One region of the Paenibacillus rhizovicinus genome, then DNA from elsewhere that is predicted to be linked to it. Evidence: riboswitches for the same ligand, from Rfam matches in the RefSeq annotation. Region 1 holds a riboswitch; each other region holds the start of a gene.
What was found. A riboswitch is a leader RNA that binds a small molecule or an ion and turns the genes downstream of it on or off. The one in region 1 is predicted to bind cyclic di-AMP.
Positions count from the first base shown of each region.

Region 1 (4,210 bases):
CCACGACCAAGACATCCATATGACGGCCTTCGCGCAAAATCGTATCAATGACCGGTTTCTGCTTCAACCGGCTCCAGAAACCGCGGCCCGACTGTCCCAGAATCATCTGCGTGCTCTTCAGCCCGTTCGCCTTCGCAAGCAGCGCATCCGGAATCCGGTTCGCGGTAACGCCCTGCTCCGCTTCGAACGTCCCTCCGAGCCGGTCGACGAGATCCTTGATCTCCTCGATCCGCTGATCGCAGGCAGCCGAGCGTTCCCCTTCGGGACGCACGTAATGCACATGCCAATCGGCCTTCAGGCGGTAAGCGATACGGAAGCCGCGGCGAATGAGGCGTTCCGCGTTCTTGCCCGTCGTGACCGCGACGAAGATGGACTCGTGCCGGCGCCAAGGACCGCGCAGCGAACCGTGGCGTTCCCACGACTCCAAGCGCTCATCCACATCGTCGGCGATCTCCCGCAGCGCAAGCTCGCGGAGCGCGATCAGATTGCCGGTCTTGAAGAAGCCGGCAAGCGCGCCTTCCACATCTTCCGCCTTGTAGATCAATCCGTCCCGCATACGCTCCTGCAGCGCGCTTGGCGCAACGTCGATCAGCTCGATTTCGTCCGCCAGACGGAGAAATTGATCCGGCACCGTTTCACTCACGATCGTCCCCGTAATATGTTCCACGGCGTCCTTCAAGCTCTCCAGATGCTGCACGTTCATCGTCGAAATGACCGAGATGCCAGCATCCAGGATTTCGCGAATATCTTCATAACGGCGCTTGTTGCGGCTGCCCGGGACGTTGGCGTGCGCCAGATCGTCGATCAGCACCACCTCGGGGTTGCGGGCGATGATGGCTGCAACGTCCATTTCTTCGGTCCCCCGCTCCCCGGCTTCAATCCGCGGAATAGCCGTCAACCGGCCGACCTGAGCGTCCGTATCCGCCCGGCCATGCGTATCCACGTAACCGATGACGACATCGATGTCCTTGCGAAGCAAATCATTGCCTTCGCGCAGCATCATATAGGTTTTCCCCGCTCCCGGCGCCGCGCCAACGTACACCTTGAACGTGCCGCGCCGGATGCTTTCGATCTTCTTCTCGACTTCCTGCTCGCTCAAACGGCGGTAAGGCTCGGAAGGCGGTTTCGACACCGCGCGTTTCACCGGCAGCACCCGCTCGCCCTCATGCTCCGCACGGTCGGCCATGAAGAACACATCGATATTGCGCGTCTGTTTCAACAGGGCGCGCGCGATAGAGCCCTGACGCAGCTCTTCCGTTCGAGTCTGTTTGGAATGGCCCATGACGATCCGGGTCGCGTTAATCAGCATCGCGTAACGGATCAACGCCCGCGGCACTTGCTTGCGGCCCGAGATCGCGATTTCGCGGAAACCCGCGTCGATCTTCTCGACCAGCTTCAGGATCGACTTCTTGAACGCTTCCCGCTCCTTGGTCGGTTCCTGGCTGGTGTCGGTGAAGACGACGACTTGCAGATCGCCCCCGAGACGCTTGGCAATTTGCTGCCCGCGCCGAATGTAGATCGAACCATTAATATGGTACTGCGCCGCGACCAAGATGCGCTCGGATGCCCCGGAAGGACCGATAAAGCCTTGTTCCTCGCGGTATTTCTCCAGCGACTCGTTCACGCCCTCCGCCACCAGGCGCAGGGTCAATTCCCGCAGCTTGCCGACATTGCCGCGCTTCAGCAGTTCCGGGTCCTTCACGTTGTTCAGCCGGCCTTCGCTGAGCCGATTCAATATCGTCTCCGGCGACACGTCGATAAGGCGCACCTCGTCCGCAAGCTCCAGCAAATCGGCGGGCACGGTGCATTCCGGCGCAATGCCGGTCAGCTTCTGGGCTTGCTCCGTCACGCCTTCCAGCTCGTAGACGTTGACTGTCGTGATGACGCTGATGCCAAGGCTCAGCAAATACCGGATATCCTCACGCCGGGTCGGAAATTTCGCATCCGGACGGTTCTCATGCGCCAGCGAATCCACGAGCAGCACTTCCGGATTGCGTTCCACGATCGCATCCAAATTCAAATCCTTCTTTTCCACGTCGCCTTTCATCCAATGGATGCTCGGAATACGCTCTAAATCCGCGAGCTGTTCAACGGTTTCCGGACGGCGCATCGTCGAAACGGCGCACACGACTACCTCGATCCCCTGCTGCTTGAGCGCTTGCCCCTCGCGCAGCATATGATAGGTTTTTCCGGAGCCGCTGACGGCGCCGATATAGATTTTTAGTCGTCCGCGATGGATTTTAGAAATGGATAATAACAATTCCTCCGGAGTTTTACGCCGGTAGCCGGCCATAACAACAAGCCCCTTTCCTGCCCTATACCTATAAATTTACATTCTTCCTTGAAACTTATGCTCCATATGAAAACGAACATCAAAAAGAAGCCAACGAAAAACGGCCTCTATCTAGAGGAACGCCCCTCGCGGCTTCTTGGCACAGATATAAAAAAGTGTCCATTTGCACGCACATTCGTCGCCTCTCTCGGATCGCTTACGAGGTTAGCTGTCGGATTCGGACTTGAGAGCTGCCCTACCCGAGCTTGGCGGCCGCGGCTGCCTTGCTCAGGATTCACCCCAGGCGCAAGCTCCGAAGAAGATCTTCAGATACTTGGCATGCCATTGGTTCCCCCGTTTTCCACTGCTCGGAAATTCAGCGTGATCAATTACATCGTTTAAGCACGAATCGTATGTTACGCTTGCCGTCGCCTTTTGTAAAGGAAGTTCGTACGCACTCCGCTCGCGTATGCAGTCAACCGTGCCAGATATAACGCTTACAAATGAAGCGATCTCCAGCATCCTCCCGCATCCTCACTATATGGCTGTTTTTCGCAAAATCGGACAGCAGCGGAGGCCGATCAACGCCGCATTCGCCTATTCCCTGCCAAATGATCAAGGAATCCGGCTGCACGCATCCGCTTCGGCCTTCCACGTACACTAGATTAGACATTTCCGGTCGCCATCTCGATGCCCCGCAGCAGCAGGCCGATCAGGAAGCCACATAGCGCACCGTTCACGCGGATCCACTGCAAATCCTGCCCGACCTTGTCTTCGATCAGTTCGACGAGCTGGTCGTTGTCGAGACGGTCCAGGTTCTCCCTGACGAAGGAGCCGATCCGCACATGATTGCGCTCGATCAGCGCCGCGGCCTGGCCCTTGAGCCATTGCTCGGCATCGTCGACCAGCGCTTCGTTCTCTTCGAACCGGTTCATCAACCCTTCAATAAAAGGCCATGTCGTCGTCGTAAAAGCTTCGCCGTGCAGGAAGTCGATTCCCTTCTCCCGCAGGAGCTCAACCAGCTTGTACAGCTCGCCTTCAATATCGAAAGCGTTCAGCAGCTCGTCGCGCATGGCGTCAAGCTGGCCGGATGCCGCCAATTGCGTAATCAGCAGGTCCAGCGCTTCGCGCAGCTTGCTCATGACGACAAGCCGGCGCTGCGTGTCCGGGATCTTCAGCTCATTGATCTTGGCAAGGATGAACGACTGCAGCATCGTTCCGAGCTTATCCTCTTCCAGGTAGCCGACGAACGCATTGACCGCGAACGCCATCAGGCCGCCCAGGTTCAGCCCTTTAATGAGCGTCATGACCGCGCTGCCGAGCTCGCGGCGCATGCCTTCCGTGGCAACCCACGTTTCCGCGCGTTCTAACAGCATGTCGAGCATCCGTTCGTCCATGCCGTTCTCCTCCGCCTTCCGCAGGAAGCTGCGAAGCGCGGCCTCGAGATCGATCCGCCGCACGGCCGCCTGAATCTCTCCGGCCAGCATCGGAACGAAGCGTTCCGCGTCGACGCTGCGAACCACGCCTTCCAATAGATGCGGAAGCCGTTCACTGTGCACCGCCGAATGCAGCGCGCCGCGGACGGCGGGCAGCAGCTGCCCCATCAGTTCGAACTGCTTCAGCTTCTCGAGCATGCTCTCTTTGGCAAGCAGCCGGTCCTCCAGCACGCGCACGATGCCCTCGGACATCTTCTTCCGATTGCGCGGCAGCAGCGCCGTATGCGGAATCGGAATGCCCAGCGGATGGCGGAACAGCGCCGTCACCGCAAACCAGTCCGCAAGCCCCCCGATGACGCCGGCTTCAAAACCCGCGTGCAGCAGCCCGAGTCCCCCGCCGCGGAACGGAATAGTCGCAGCAAAACCAGCCGCCATCACCCCGAGCGATATATTGGCAAAATGTTTATTTTTCTTCGATTCGTTCGCCATATTCTTCCTCCTA
Region 1 covers NZ_CP048286.1:2,938,616-2,942,825, forward strand. Annotated here, with positions in the region: gene GZH47_RS13140 (histidine kinase) at 1-2,293, opposite strand, end outside; cyclic di-AMP (ydaO/yuaA leader) riboswitch at 2,471-2,664, opposite strand; gene GZH47_RS13145 (DUF445 domain-containing protein) at 2,938-4,197, opposite strand.

Region 2 (4,210 bases), 460 kb from region 1:
AAAGAGCCATGAAGACCGCGCCGCGCGGTTCATTCATGGCTCTTTGTCATGGGGCGGCAATTCGTATCTGTACGTCCAAGCACGCTCCAATCGGCAAAACAGGCTGTCCCCGATCAAGATCGAGAACAGCCTGATTCATGTGGTTTAATACAGCGTTTGCGTCGCTTCCGGCGTGAACGGACGCAGTTCATCCTGGCGTCCTTCTTTGATTTTCTTCGCCCATGCGGGATCGTTCAGCAAGGCTCTGCCGATGGCGACGAGGTCGAATTCGCCGCGATCGAGCCGTTCCAGCAAGCCGTCGATGCTGACCGCTTCGGCGCCTTTCTTCTCTTTGAACAGACGCGTGAACTCGAGATCGAGTCCGACCGAGCCGACGGTGATCGTCGGTTTGCCCGTCAGCTTCTTCGTCCAGCCTGCCAAATTCAAGTCCTCTCCGTCCGCGAACGCGGGCTCCCAGAAACGGCGCGTCGAGCAGTGGAAGACATCGACGCCGGCGTCGACCAGCGGCTGCAGGAAGCGGCTTAATTCATCCGGCGATTCCGCGAGCTTCGCGTCATAGGCGCCGTCCTTCCATTGGGAGAAGCGCATGATGATCGGAAACTCCGATCCGACGGCGCGTCTGCATGCTTCGACGACTTCCGTCGCGAAGCGGGTCCGTTTCACGAGGTCGCCGCCGTAGCGGTCCGTTCGAACGTTCGTCACGCCCCAGAAGAATTGGTCGATCAGGTACCCGTGGGCGCCATGCAGCTCGATGCCGTCGAAGCCGAGCCGTTTGGCATCGGCCGCCGCCTGAGCATAAGCAGCGATCAGATCGGCGATTTCCGCTTCGGTGAGCGGGTCGCCCACTTGTTCGCCGGCCAGGTTGAGCCCGGAAGGACCGACCGACGGCGCTTCCGGATTCGTGCCGGTGCCGGGCTTGCGCGTCAAGCCGATATGCCACAGCTGCGGAAGGATTTTGCCGCCGGCTTCGTGAACGGCCTTAACGACGCCGGACCAGCCCTCCAAGGCGTTCGTGCCGAAGAAATGCGGCCACTTCGTGCTTGCGCCTGCCGCGGGATGATTGATCAAGGTGCCTTCCGTGACGATCAGGCCGACGCCGTTCTCGGCACGGCGCTTATAGTAGGCCGCCACGTCCTCGCCGGGTACGCCGCCGGGCGAGAAGCCTCGCGTCATGGGGGCCATGACGATGCGATTGTCGAGCGTCAATTTGTCCGAACGGAAAGGCTGGAATAATGCTTTAACGGAATTCGTGCTCATAATAATTCCTCCCTGCAAGTTATTCGGGCATCGTCTGCGCTGCAGTTGTACACCTTCAATGTACCCCTATAAATCGTTAAATTCAATAGAACTAGTCGGCTTAGGAACGTCGGGCTTGTCAGCGGCTTAGCAAATAGAAGCATGCCGAAGAAATTGGCAGCACTTTCCGCGAAATAAACGGATGCGCGCGTTTTCATTGCGATTTTTCGGCGAGAAGCCCGTTTGCGGACATCAGGCCGCTTTTTACAATTCCTGAGGACGGGACTACGATTAGTATCAACAAATGAATGGTATCCATTCCAATATCGCTGAATCCCTTTCGAAGGGGAACGGGGGAACCGCGGGAGGCGCCGATTGCCGGCGTCCGCCCAGGGGTGAATCGCGGGCAGGCATGGCTTGTCCGGGCAGGGCGCTCTCTAGCCCGAATAGGGCAGCTAACCTCGTAAGCGGACCAAGAGAGACAATCAGGCAAATGCGCGGCGGCACTTGTTTCTTTGTGCTGCCCGCGAAGCCGGGAGCGGAGATTTCTCTTCCTCTCGGCTTTTTTATTTTCCAAGAGGAGTGAAGGGACATGCAGGCTGCGCAAGCGGAACAGAATGGACGGACGAAGGTTTTCCTGCAAGAACGCATGGATAGCACGAGGATTGCGAGAGTCGAGTGCTTCCGGTTCGACGGCGAGGCGGCGCGGCTGCTCGTTCCCGGATGCGGCAGCGGCGATTGCTGCGGCATGGTGAAGCTAAGCGCGGCGGAAGGCGACTGGGGTGCCGGCGTCTTTCGCGAATGCCGCTTGAAGGGGGATTTCGTTCAGTGGGCATGCGCCTTTCAGCGGGTGAAGCGCGCGACGCTGGCCGAAGGGCTGCGCGAGGCGCTGCTCAAGCAAGAGAGCTGGGGGAACGCGCGGACCGCGGCGTTTCTGATGGCGCTTCAAGCGCTGGCGTCGGGCAGCGCGTTCAGATCCGGGACGGGAGCCGCGGGACCGCTTCCCGCTAGCTTTGGCGATCCGGCGTACTGCTTCCGGCATGCCGAAGCGTACGTCATTTTCTGATTCGGCGGCAGCGGATTGGCGGCACGGGGAGGGAAAGAGCCTCATTTTTATGTTTTTTTTACACCTGGAGCGGAATCTCTTTACCCCGAATTTATGGGAAACGGGATTAAGATGACTTTAGGCAAACGCGAGAGCGAGGGACAGGAGGCAGAAGCGTGAACGGACAAGAGCTTGAAACGAGCCCGGCATGGGCGCCGACATCGCCACAGACACAGATATCGACATCGCAACAGACACAGATCCAGACATCGACGCAGACTCAGACATCGGCATCGGCATCGGCGCCGGAAACGATCGTAGTCCCGTCCTTAACGAAGGCCGGCGAACATTTCATCAAGCAGCTGATGGCGAAGGGCGTGCCGTTCACGGCCGTAACGAACAGCGCCGCCGAGCGGCAGCGGCTCTCCAAGCTCGGAGCAAGGTCCATCCTGCTGGTCAATACGATCGATGCGGATGAATGGCAGTCGCCGGATTTTCCCGTCGGCAAGGTGTTTCTGTTCGAAAGCAGCCTGTCGCTCTGCTGCAGATATTTGCGCATGGTGCGCCAGTGGACCGATCGGACGGTGCATGTCATCACAAGCCGAACGAATGGCCGGCTGATCTACAAGAGCCTTGGCGCCGATCAAATCACGCATTCCCAAACCGGGAGCGTAGCTTTTCTGCTGGACGCGCATAATACGGCAGTCTATGGAAAATCGTAACGAATGCGAGAGAGGTTATGGAGGAGGTTGCGCGGATGGTGAACGATTTTACGATGGTCGTCTTGGTGACGATCGTATTCGGACTGTTTTGGGGTTTTAAGAAATTTTGCGAGCGCGCATAAGATGATGCTTCCGAAGGAGGAAACGCCATGATCACAATGGGAATTATCGCCATCGCGCTATTGATCTATCTCGGGTTCGTGTTGGTGAAACCGGAGAAATTTTAAGCCTTGAAATACAAGCAAGCCTAAGCTTCCGCTTACCCTTAAGCTTGTATTTCCCCGGAACGAAACGCTCCGCGCCGCCGGAAGGAGGGCGACAGCCGTTTCGCCTTGCAAGGCTGCTTCTATAACGAGGAGGATATTTGAATATGGCTATGGGATTCGTACAAGTCGCCATTACGCTGGCGATCGTCATGCTGCTGGTCAAACCGGTCGGCACCTATCTTGTAAAAGTCTTTGCGCAGGAACGCACGGGGCTGGACCGGGTATTCGGTCCGATCGAGCGGCTGCTCTACCGGATCGCGGGCGTGCGCGAAGGAGAGTCCATGGGCTGGCGCGCTTACTTAAGCGCCGTGCTGCTGTCCAATTTTGTCATGCTGCTTCTATGTTATCTGGTATTGCGCCTTCAGAGTTATCTGCCGCTGAACCCGGACGGCATCGGAAATATGCCCGCAGGTCAGGCGTTCAATACGGCGGTATCGTTCATGACCAATACGAACTGGCAATCGTACAGCGGCGAGAACGGATTATCGTATCTGTCGCAATTGCTGGTGATTACGTTCTCGATGTTTACATCGGCGGCGACGGGCTTCGCGGTGGCGATTGCCTTCATTCGCGGCTTGATCGGCCGCAAGGACGACCTCGGCAACTTCTACGTCGACGTCATTCGTTCCATTACGCGCGTATTTCTGCCGCTTGCCTTCTTGGTTGCGCTGTTCCTGGTGTTTCAGGGGGTACCGCAAACGCTGCTCGGCGCCGTTCACGCTTCGACGCTGGACGGGGGAGAACAGACGATAACCCGCGGCCTCATTGCATCGCTCGAGTCGATCAAGCATCTTGGCACGAACGGCGGCGGCTGGATGGGCACCAATGCGGCGCATCCGTTCGAGAACCCGACGGCGCTGACGAATTTGGTCCATATTCTTTGCATGATGCTGCTGCCTACGGCGCTGATTTACGCGTTCGGTCTGATGATCCGCAATAAG
Region 2 covers NZ_CP048286.1:2,478,399-2,482,608, reverse strand. Annotated here, with positions in the region: gene GZH47_RS11290 (hypothetical protein) at 1-148, shown strand, start outside; gene GZH47_RS11285 (NADH:flavin oxidoreductase) at 145-1,257, opposite strand; cyclic di-AMP (ydaO/yuaA leader) riboswitch at 1,554-1,722, shown strand; gene GZH47_RS11280 (hypothetical protein) at 1,829-2,302, shown strand; gene GZH47_RS11275 (hypothetical protein) at 2,458-3,003, shown strand; gene kdpF (K(+)-transporting ATPase subunit F) at 3,153-3,230, shown strand; gene kdpA (potassium-transporting ATPase subunit KdpA) at 3,380-4,210, shown strand, end outside.
Region 2: another riboswitch for cyclic di-AMP. It lies ahead of GZH47_RS11280 (hypothetical protein); the one in region 1 lies ahead of GZH47_RS13140 (histidine kinase).

Region 3 (4,210 bases), 450 kb from region 1:
CTGCCCGTGGAGTCGAGCTACATGACGGATCCCGCGCCGCTGAAGCAGCTGTCCTGGTCCTATCAGAGCAACAATCACTACGCCGAGAACGTGTACATTCGCGCCAAGCTCGTGCTGGTCGGCATCGAGAGGCAGGTCGGCGATGCGACGATGCGCAAGATCATGCGGACCTACTTCCAGAAGTACAAGTTCAAGCACCCGTCCACCGCCGACTTCCAGAAGGTCGTGGAGACGGTGACGAAGACGAAATGGAACGATTACTTCAGTCATTTCGTGTACGGCGACGCCATGTCGGATTACTCCGTCGACTCCATCCGCGTCAAGCCGGTCAAGCAGGACGGACAACAGGAGTACGAGAACGTCGTGCTCATTAAGAAAACCGGCGGCAGCATCGGACCCGTGACGGTCATGCTCCATTTTGCGGACGGCACGGTCATGCCCCGGGTATGGGACGGCCAGGACGCCCATGTCCAAATTAAAATCGTGCACAGCTCCAAGCTGCTCTGGGCCGCCGTCGATCCGCAGAACGACAACGTGCTCGACAACAAGCATATCAACAACTTCATGAAAGCCGACCTGGACGAGAAGACCCGCACGCGCTGGAGCGTCGGCCTCTCGAAGCTGGTCGAGACGCTCTTCTCATCGCTCGCCTGGTAGTGCCATTTTGAACGAAGGAGGTGACTTCACAGATGAAGACGCATATTAAACAAGGCTGGCGGCTGATGTCCAAACACTTCTATATCATCATTCTGCTCTTTCTGTACGAACTCATATGGGGCTTCTTCCTCTACCGGACGATCGAGAATATCGCGGTTCCGCTGCTCAAAAGGTTTCCCGACTCGTATGCGGCCAGCAGCAGCGCCATCTCCCTCTTCTTGACGGAAGCGCAGTTCCAGCTGATGAAGACCGATTTGATCCGGCCTTACGCCCTGCTGTTCTGCGGACTGCTCGGCGCCAGGATGCTCGTGACGCCGCTCTTGAACGCCGGTTTGTTCCACTCGCTGCATCATACGACCGACGAGAAAGGGACGACGTTTCTGAAAGGCATCCGGAAAGCGTGGAAGCCGATCGCCCTGCTCTACCTGGTGGAAACGACGCTTACGCTGGCTCCCGCCGTCTGGCTGCTGCCGCGGGCGCTCCGGCTGCTGCTGTCGAGCGGTTCGCTGATCGAATTCGCCCAAGCCGCCGGACCGTGGGCGGGCGCCTGGCTGCTCTGGGCGGTGCTCATGCATCTGCTCTTCCTCTCGATGCAGTTCGGCGCCGTGACCGGCAGCGGATCCATGCGCGCACTATGGAGCGGCATCGCGAATTTCATCCCGTTCTGCGGCGTTTCGATCCTAATGTGGGGCATCGGGGCTCTGCTGAGCGCGACGGTCGCCTCCGTCTCGCTGCTGTGGGCCGGACTGCTCGCGCTGCTCCTGCACCAGGGCTATCAGCTGCTGCGGACGATCATGAAGGTATGGACAGCCGCCGCCCAGTACGATGTCTGGCAGTCCAAGCAGCAGTCTTGAGCCAACGCGCTCTTCGGCCGGACAGCCCGTCAGCTTCTGGAAGGTTTAGCCAGATGAGCGGCCGTATCCGGACTGCCGGCCCGGGCCGCTGGTCCGGGCTACCGCCCGCGCGACGGGCGGAACCGACAATCCAGGACCGGATATGCGCCCAAACTACCATGCGCAAGAAGCCCCTTCGACCCTGAAGGGGCTTTTTCGCGTTTGAAGATACGACGTCGGCAGACAAGTTTTCACATCGTCCCCGCGAAGATCCGACACCATGACAAATACGCCGTTACGACCGAAAAACGGCGCTATTATACGAAAATGAGAAAAAAAAGGTTGCACTCTAATAATTTTAATTTGTGAACAAAACGTGAACTCGGAAGGAGAAGCGACAAAATGATCGAATTAGATTTCCAGAGAAATGAAAATTTTGCCGAATTCCCATATCGGGAAACGGGGGAACCATTCTGGGTGAATTGATCCCGACAGCCGCATGAGCTTGAACGCGTCTGCCAGAGGCGATCATAGGGAGCCTTCAACCGAACCCCACAGCTAACCTCGTAGGCACTGGAAGGAGTTTCCCGTTTTGAAGAAGCTTTCCGCACTTGTGATCGGACTTGCAATGCTCTTCATTTTCCAAGCTGGCAGCGTTTTCGCGGACTCGAAAATGGATGGCGTCATTCATGATCTGATCGGCACGCCTTATGTTTACACCGGCACGACTACGAAAGGGTTTGACTGCTCCGGATTCACGATGTACGTGTTCAAGAAACTCGGCGTCGACATCCCGCACGCATCCCGTTCGCAGGCAGCGCTCGGCAAGAAAATCGCTAAAGGCGATTTGATCCCTGGGGATCTCGTATTCTTCAATACGACAGGAAGCGGAATCTCGCATGTCGGCATTTATGTCGGCGACGGCAAGTTTGCCCATGCATCTTCCAGCAGAGGCGTCACAATCAGCGGTCTGGACGAGTCCTACTACGCGAAGCGTTACGTAACCGCTCGCCGCGTTATGAGCCAACAGACGTTCGAGAAATATGCCGATGATCCTTCCGACGAACCAGGCGACGGAGACTCCGATTAATCCGCAATTGATTATTGTAACGAATGCTCGCCGGACGGAGTTTAGGCTCTCTCCTCTCGCATTGCAGGCAAAGCCGCCGTTGTTTCTCCTTCGGGACAAGCAGCCGCGGCTTTATTTGTTGGTTCTTCGCTTTATTTGTTTGTTCTTCGTGTTCCTCGCGTTCTCGGGGTCCGTCGCGATCGTCCCTTACGCCCTTTCGTAACGGACCCACCAGAAGGTCGGGCCGACTTGGACGTTCAATGCTTTGGCGTGCGGCGTAAACAAATCGCGCAGCTGGGCCGGCGTCTCGCAGCCTTCGCCCCTGCGGTCCGCCAACACGACCGTCGCCCCGGACTCGAGCCGTGCATGCCACGCGTTCAGGAACGTCATCCGCTCCTCGCCCGTCAGTTCGCCCAGACAGAAGCAGGCCAGACCGGCTTTGAACTTCTCCTCCACCGCGCCCAGCTCGGCCTGTCTGACCGCCACCGACACCGGCGTCTTCAATCTCGGCGCTCTCGGTCCCGCGACGCGAAGCACGCGCCTGCCCGCCAGCGTATCTTCCACCGCATCCTCCAGCAGTCGCCACTCCGTGAACCGTCTCTCCAGGCTGTCCCGCCATTTTGCCATCCGCCCGATACCTCCCGCTGTCTATGCGCCAACGCTGATGTTGATTGTAGAACTATATGTATGCGCATAAGCTTGCTTATTGAACTGCCATTTGGCTTCGTTCCGGCTTGTCCGACGTCTGAAACGGAATAGATTGCGACATGATGAATAGTAGCGTGATAGACTGGTAAATAGATGCAGTAAATAGGTCTTTGATCAAAAGGAGCTGCTGTCCGAATGCACTCATCTTCCGACGTCTTCGCAGGATTCCATAGGACGCTTGCCGGCTGGTTCGACCGGACCTTCGGAGAGCCGACGCCCGTCCAGCACGACGCCTGGGCGTCCATTGCCGCCGGCCGCCATACGCTCATCGCCGCTCCGACCGGCTCGGGCAAGACGCTCGCTGCGCTTCTGCCCTGCCTCAGCCGCCTCGCGCTGGCCAAGGAACGCGTCTCGGCTCAGGGCAAGAGCTGGACTTACGGCGTACGCGTACTCTATATTACCCCGCTTAAAGCACTTAATAACGATATTCAGCATCATTTGGTCGATTTTCTTGAACAAATTGAAGCGTATGCCGCCGAAGAGCCGGGCGGCGCTTGGCCGGGCATTCGCACGGCCGTTCGCACCGGGGACACGCCGTCGCGCGATCGGGCCCGCATGGCCAATCGGCCGCCCGACGTGCTCGTGACGACCCCGGAGTCGCTCTATCTGCTGCTAACGTCGGACAAGGGCCGTAACATGCTGCGGATCGTGGAGACTGTCATCGTCGACGAAATCCACAGCCTTGCAGGCGACAAGCGCGGCGCGCATTTGTCGCTCTCGCTGGAGCGGCTGGCCGCGCTGTCCCCGCATGCCGTGCAGCGCATCGGCGTATCGGCGACGCAGAAGCCGCTGACGCGGGTCGCCCGGTTTCTGGGCGGATGGGAGCCGGCGGCTCGAACCGGGCGCGCAGGCTTCAAGAGGGATGAGCGGCATGCTGGCGCCGAGACGGGCGTCGGCGGGATGCACGGTTTAGACGCGCGTGAAGCGGCTGCGCCTATAGACT
Region 3 covers NZ_CP048286.1:3,384,850-3,389,059, forward strand. Annotated here, with positions in the region: gene GZH47_RS15105 (M1 family metallopeptidase) at 1-657, shown strand, start outside; gene GZH47_RS15110 (hypothetical protein) at 690-1,511, shown strand; cyclic di-AMP (ydaO/yuaA leader) riboswitch at 1,918-2,078, shown strand; gene GZH47_RS15115 (C40 family peptidase) at 2,083-2,580, shown strand; gene GZH47_RS15120 (hypothetical protein) at 2,767-3,186, opposite strand; gene GZH47_RS15125 (DEAD/DEAH box helicase) at 3,403-4,210, shown strand, end outside.
Region 3: another riboswitch for cyclic di-AMP. It lies ahead of GZH47_RS15115 (C40 family peptidase); the one in region 1 lies ahead of GZH47_RS13140 (histidine kinase).

Region 4 (4,210 bases), 1.2 Mb from region 1:
CGCTTATTCTTACGCAGGCGAGAATATTGCCAAGGGACAACAAACGCCGCAGGAAGTCATGACGGCGTGGATGAACAGCGCGGGACATAAAGCGAACATCTTAGGCAGCCACTACGGCAAGATCGGCGTTGCTTACTATAACGGCGAATGGGTACAGGAATTCACTTCCTAATCCGCATCGCAGACGCATAAAGCGGCCCTTACGGGGCCGCTTTTCTTTACATAGCGGCCGCCTTCGCTTATTATGTAACCATTGGTTACTAAATAAAGGGGCTGAATTCGCAATGATTTCGAAGCGCAAACAAATGACGGAAGACATGAAGACCGCGATCCGGCAGTCCGCCGCGGAACTGTTCGCCGAGAAAGGCTATTTGCACGTGACGATGCGCGAAATCGCCAAGCAGGCCGGCTGCTCGCATACGGCGATTTATTTATATTTCAAGAACAAGGAGGAACTGCTGCAGCAAATCGCCATTCCGTCGCTGCTTGAGCTGGAGGACGCATTTCTGACGGAGATGGCGAATCAAGCCGGGACGCCGTTCGATCGGCTCGTGGCGGTCTGCAATCGGTTTGTCGCGTTCTGCTTACGCAACGGCAGTCTGCAGACGGTTCTGTTCATGACGGGCTCCGTGCGGGTGGACGACCCGGCCCCGGCGCTCGAACTCAATGTGATCCGCAATCGCATATTCGCGCATTTGAGGCAGGCGCTGCAGCTTGTCGTCGGTCCGGATCTGGCGGATAGCGGCAGCGAAGACGAAGAAGCGGTGACGAACCGCGCACGCGTGCTCTTTTATTACGTGCAGGGCTTCGTTAGCACGTATACGGGGCATTCGGAACCGACTGAAAGTTTATTATTGCGGGTGCTGCCGATCTTCAAGGACGGGATTGCCATTATGACGCGCGGAATGACCGCGAAACCAGTTTGAAACAAAATTAATTGTTTTTAATGCCGAAGGGATTGGCCTGACGAAAGCGAATTCATCAAGTAGAATCGTTTCGGAGGTTGGGACATGAGGCGGAAAGCCATCTATTGCAATCGCTTGCTTGCTTTAACGGTGAAACGGAAGCTCGAATTGAAGATAGCCGCGGCGAAGGAAGCAGTAAGCGAGCTGGGACCGGATTCCATGAGCTATCAGCGGTTGATTAAATATTTGCCCGAACCTATCTTCGTCCATGACGGCGAAACGGTTCTATTCACGAATCAAGCGGGCTTGCGTTTGCTGGGCTTGACGGAGGCGGATTTGCTCGCGAATCCCGAAGTGCGCCGCTACGTACATCCTGACTGCCGCGAGCAAGCGAGAAGGCGGCTCAAGAAGGTGTTCGAAACGGATGAGCCGAGCGATTTCGCGGAATCGAAGCTGATCAGCGTCTCCGGCGAAGTCATCGATGTCGAGGCCTCCAGCATTCGAATCCGCCACTACCCCGGCAGAGGGACGGTCATCCAGAGCGTGTTTCGCGATATTCGCGACCGCAAGAAGGAAGAAGAAGCGCTAATCCAGTCGGAGAAGCTGTCGGTTGTCGGCCAAATGGCGGCGGGCATTGCCCATGAGATCCGCAATCCGCTCACGTCACTTATCGGATTCTCCAAGTTTCTGAAGACCCGAATCGACAGCTATCACGATTATTTCGATATTATGCTCGTTGAATTGGACCGGATTAATTCCATCGTGCAGGAATTCATGGCGCTCGCGAAGCCGCAAGCCAATCAGTTCCGCCAACACGACCTGATCAAGATCATCCAGAGCGTGCTGACGCTGCTGGAGACGCAGGCCATTATGAATAACGTAGAGCTCAAAGCCGCGTACAACGTGGATTCGGCCATGCTGCTGTGCGAGGAGAACCAGCTCAAGCAGGTGTTCGTCAACGTGCTCAAGAACGCGATTGAAGCGATGCCGAAAGGCGGCACCGTCTCGATTGTGCTCAAGTCATCCGGATCCCGTAACATTACCGTGTCCATTACGGACCAAGGCATCGGAATCCCCAAGGAACAGCTGCCTTTGCTCGGCGGCCCGTTCTTCACGACGAAGGAGAGCGGAACCGGGCTCGGCCTGATGGTTTGTTACCGCATCATTGAAGGCCATCATGGTAAAATCAACATTTCCAGTCACGCCGGCAAAGGGACGACGGTCACGATTTCCCTTCCTAAAAATGGTTAAAACATGCCGAGTGGTCGAATTTACCGGTAGGTTTGGCAACATTGCTATGTTATTCTATAACGCGAGCCGAAACGATACTCGTACGGGGGATCTTTTGGAGCTTAATAGCTCCGTTCCCGTCATCTGATGACCATCACATGACGGGTTCACCGCGCCTTGGCGCTGGGGTGAATCGCACTTCTACGTGCGTAGGGTTGAACTCCTCAATCCGAATCCGACAACTAACCTCGCAGGCCGCATGCGACGACGACTTCTTTGCTCCGCTTCTGTCAGCGGTTCGGTCATCTTCGCGATGACGTGATAGATTTGTTTACTCGGTCTATGACGTAAATCAAAGGAGGCAATCGACAACATGAATCACATCTGGAAGAAGGGCATTGCAACGGCGGTGCTCGGCATTGCCATTCTCACGCAGACGCACGCGGCGAACGCGCAGGCCATGTACAAGGCGAATGAAGAGGATACGTTCTGGAAACTGTCGAACAAGTTCGGCGTAACGGTCAATTCGCTCATGCAAGCCAATCCATTCGTGGACGCGGCCAACATCTACGAAGGGCTGCAGCTCGTTATTCCTGATTCCGCCCATGCAGCATCCGCGCGGGTCGAAGGGCCGATCGCGACCAAGGAGAAGCCGGCGGCAGCAAAGAAAATGGAAGCCGTCAAACCGGCTCCAAAAGCCGTAGCGGCTGAAGCAAAATCGCCTGAAGCGCCGAAGGCAGCTAAGAAAGTCGCGAAAACCGCGGTGAAAACGACCGCCAAGCAGACGAAGAAGACGGCATCGAAACAGGCACAAGCAAAGACGGCCAAGAGAGTCGCGGCGAAGAAGCCTGAGCTCGATCACGTGAGCGTCAACGGCAAGTCGTACGTGTACACGGACGTCATGCAGGTAAAAGCAAGCGCCTATACGGCCGCGGCCTCGGAGAACGGCTGGGGACCGGTCGACTACTTTGGAAACCCGTTGAAGCTTGGAACGATCGCGGTCGATCCGGACGTCATTCCAATGGGCAGCAAAGTGTACATTACAGGCTATGATTACAATGGACTTCCGTCCGGCGGAATGATGGCCGTGGCAACCGATCAAGGCAGCGCGATCAACGGTAACCGGATCGATATTTTCGTTCCGCAATCCCAGAAGTCGGCAAGCGCGTTCGGATTCCAGAACGTCAAAGTGTTTATTCTTAATTAGCCGCGTATTACCGGCTAAGACGACAGCCATAATTTATCGAACGTTCATGATGAGTCATACGAATAGCAAAACGAACAACGGCAGCCCCGGCGGGCTGCCGTTGTTCGCTTTCATTGGAGCTTGCGTCCGGCTGGCCGTCCGAGCAGCTCGGGCAACGTGACGATAACGTAGCCTTTGCTGCGCAGCAATTTGATCAGCCGCGGCAGTGCGGCAATGGTTCCGGACAGATCTTGTCCCTCGCCCCCGCCGGCATGCTGCAGAATGATGGAGCCCGGCTGCAGCGTTCTGCGGATATTAATCAAGATGGACTGGCTGTCCAAGCTGCGCCAATCCTGGGAATCGACATCCCAGTTCACGACCGTGTATCCCTGGCTTCTCAGCCATTCTACCTGTGCAGGCACGATTTCGCCGTAAGGCGGACGAACGAAACGCGGGCTGTAGCCGACGAGGGGCCGAAGCGTCCAATCCGTTCGTGAAATTTGCTGCTGCATGGCATAAAGCGAGATTCTGGAGAAGACGGGATGATTCAAGGAATGATTGCCGACGATATGGCCTTCCCTGACCATGCGGCGCACAAGAGCGGGATGGGCTGCCGCTCGCTGGCCGACGACGAAGAAGGTGGCCCTCACTTTATAGCGGGCAAGCGTTTCAAGCACTTGCGGCGTATATCTGGGATCGGGCACGTCATCGAACGTGAGCGCGACTCGGCGGTAGCGCCGGGGTCCCCAAATCACGAAGGAGCCTGGATACTGCTGCTGCAGGGCGACCCAGGATATCGGCTTGGCGCGATTTCGCTTCTTGCGCTTGCGCGTCTGGGCAGAGAAGGCGTTCTCATCGACTGAGGGCTCGGCGGGAAGCTGCAGCCTTT
Region 4 covers NZ_CP048286.1:1,690,063-1,694,272, reverse strand. Annotated here, with positions in the region: gene GZH47_RS07860 (CAP domain-containing protein) at 1-172, shown strand, start outside; gene GZH47_RS07855 (TetR/AcrR family transcriptional regulator) at 285-926, shown strand; gene GZH47_RS07850 (ATP-binding protein) at 1,011-2,156, shown strand; cyclic di-AMP (ydaO/yuaA leader) riboswitch at 2,211-2,406, shown strand; gene GZH47_RS07845 (3D domain-containing protein) at 2,509-3,342, shown strand; gene GZH47_RS07840 (polysaccharide deacetylase family protein) at 3,453-4,210, opposite strand, start outside.
Region 4: another riboswitch for cyclic di-AMP. It lies ahead of GZH47_RS07845 (3D domain-containing protein); the one in region 1 lies ahead of GZH47_RS13140 (histidine kinase).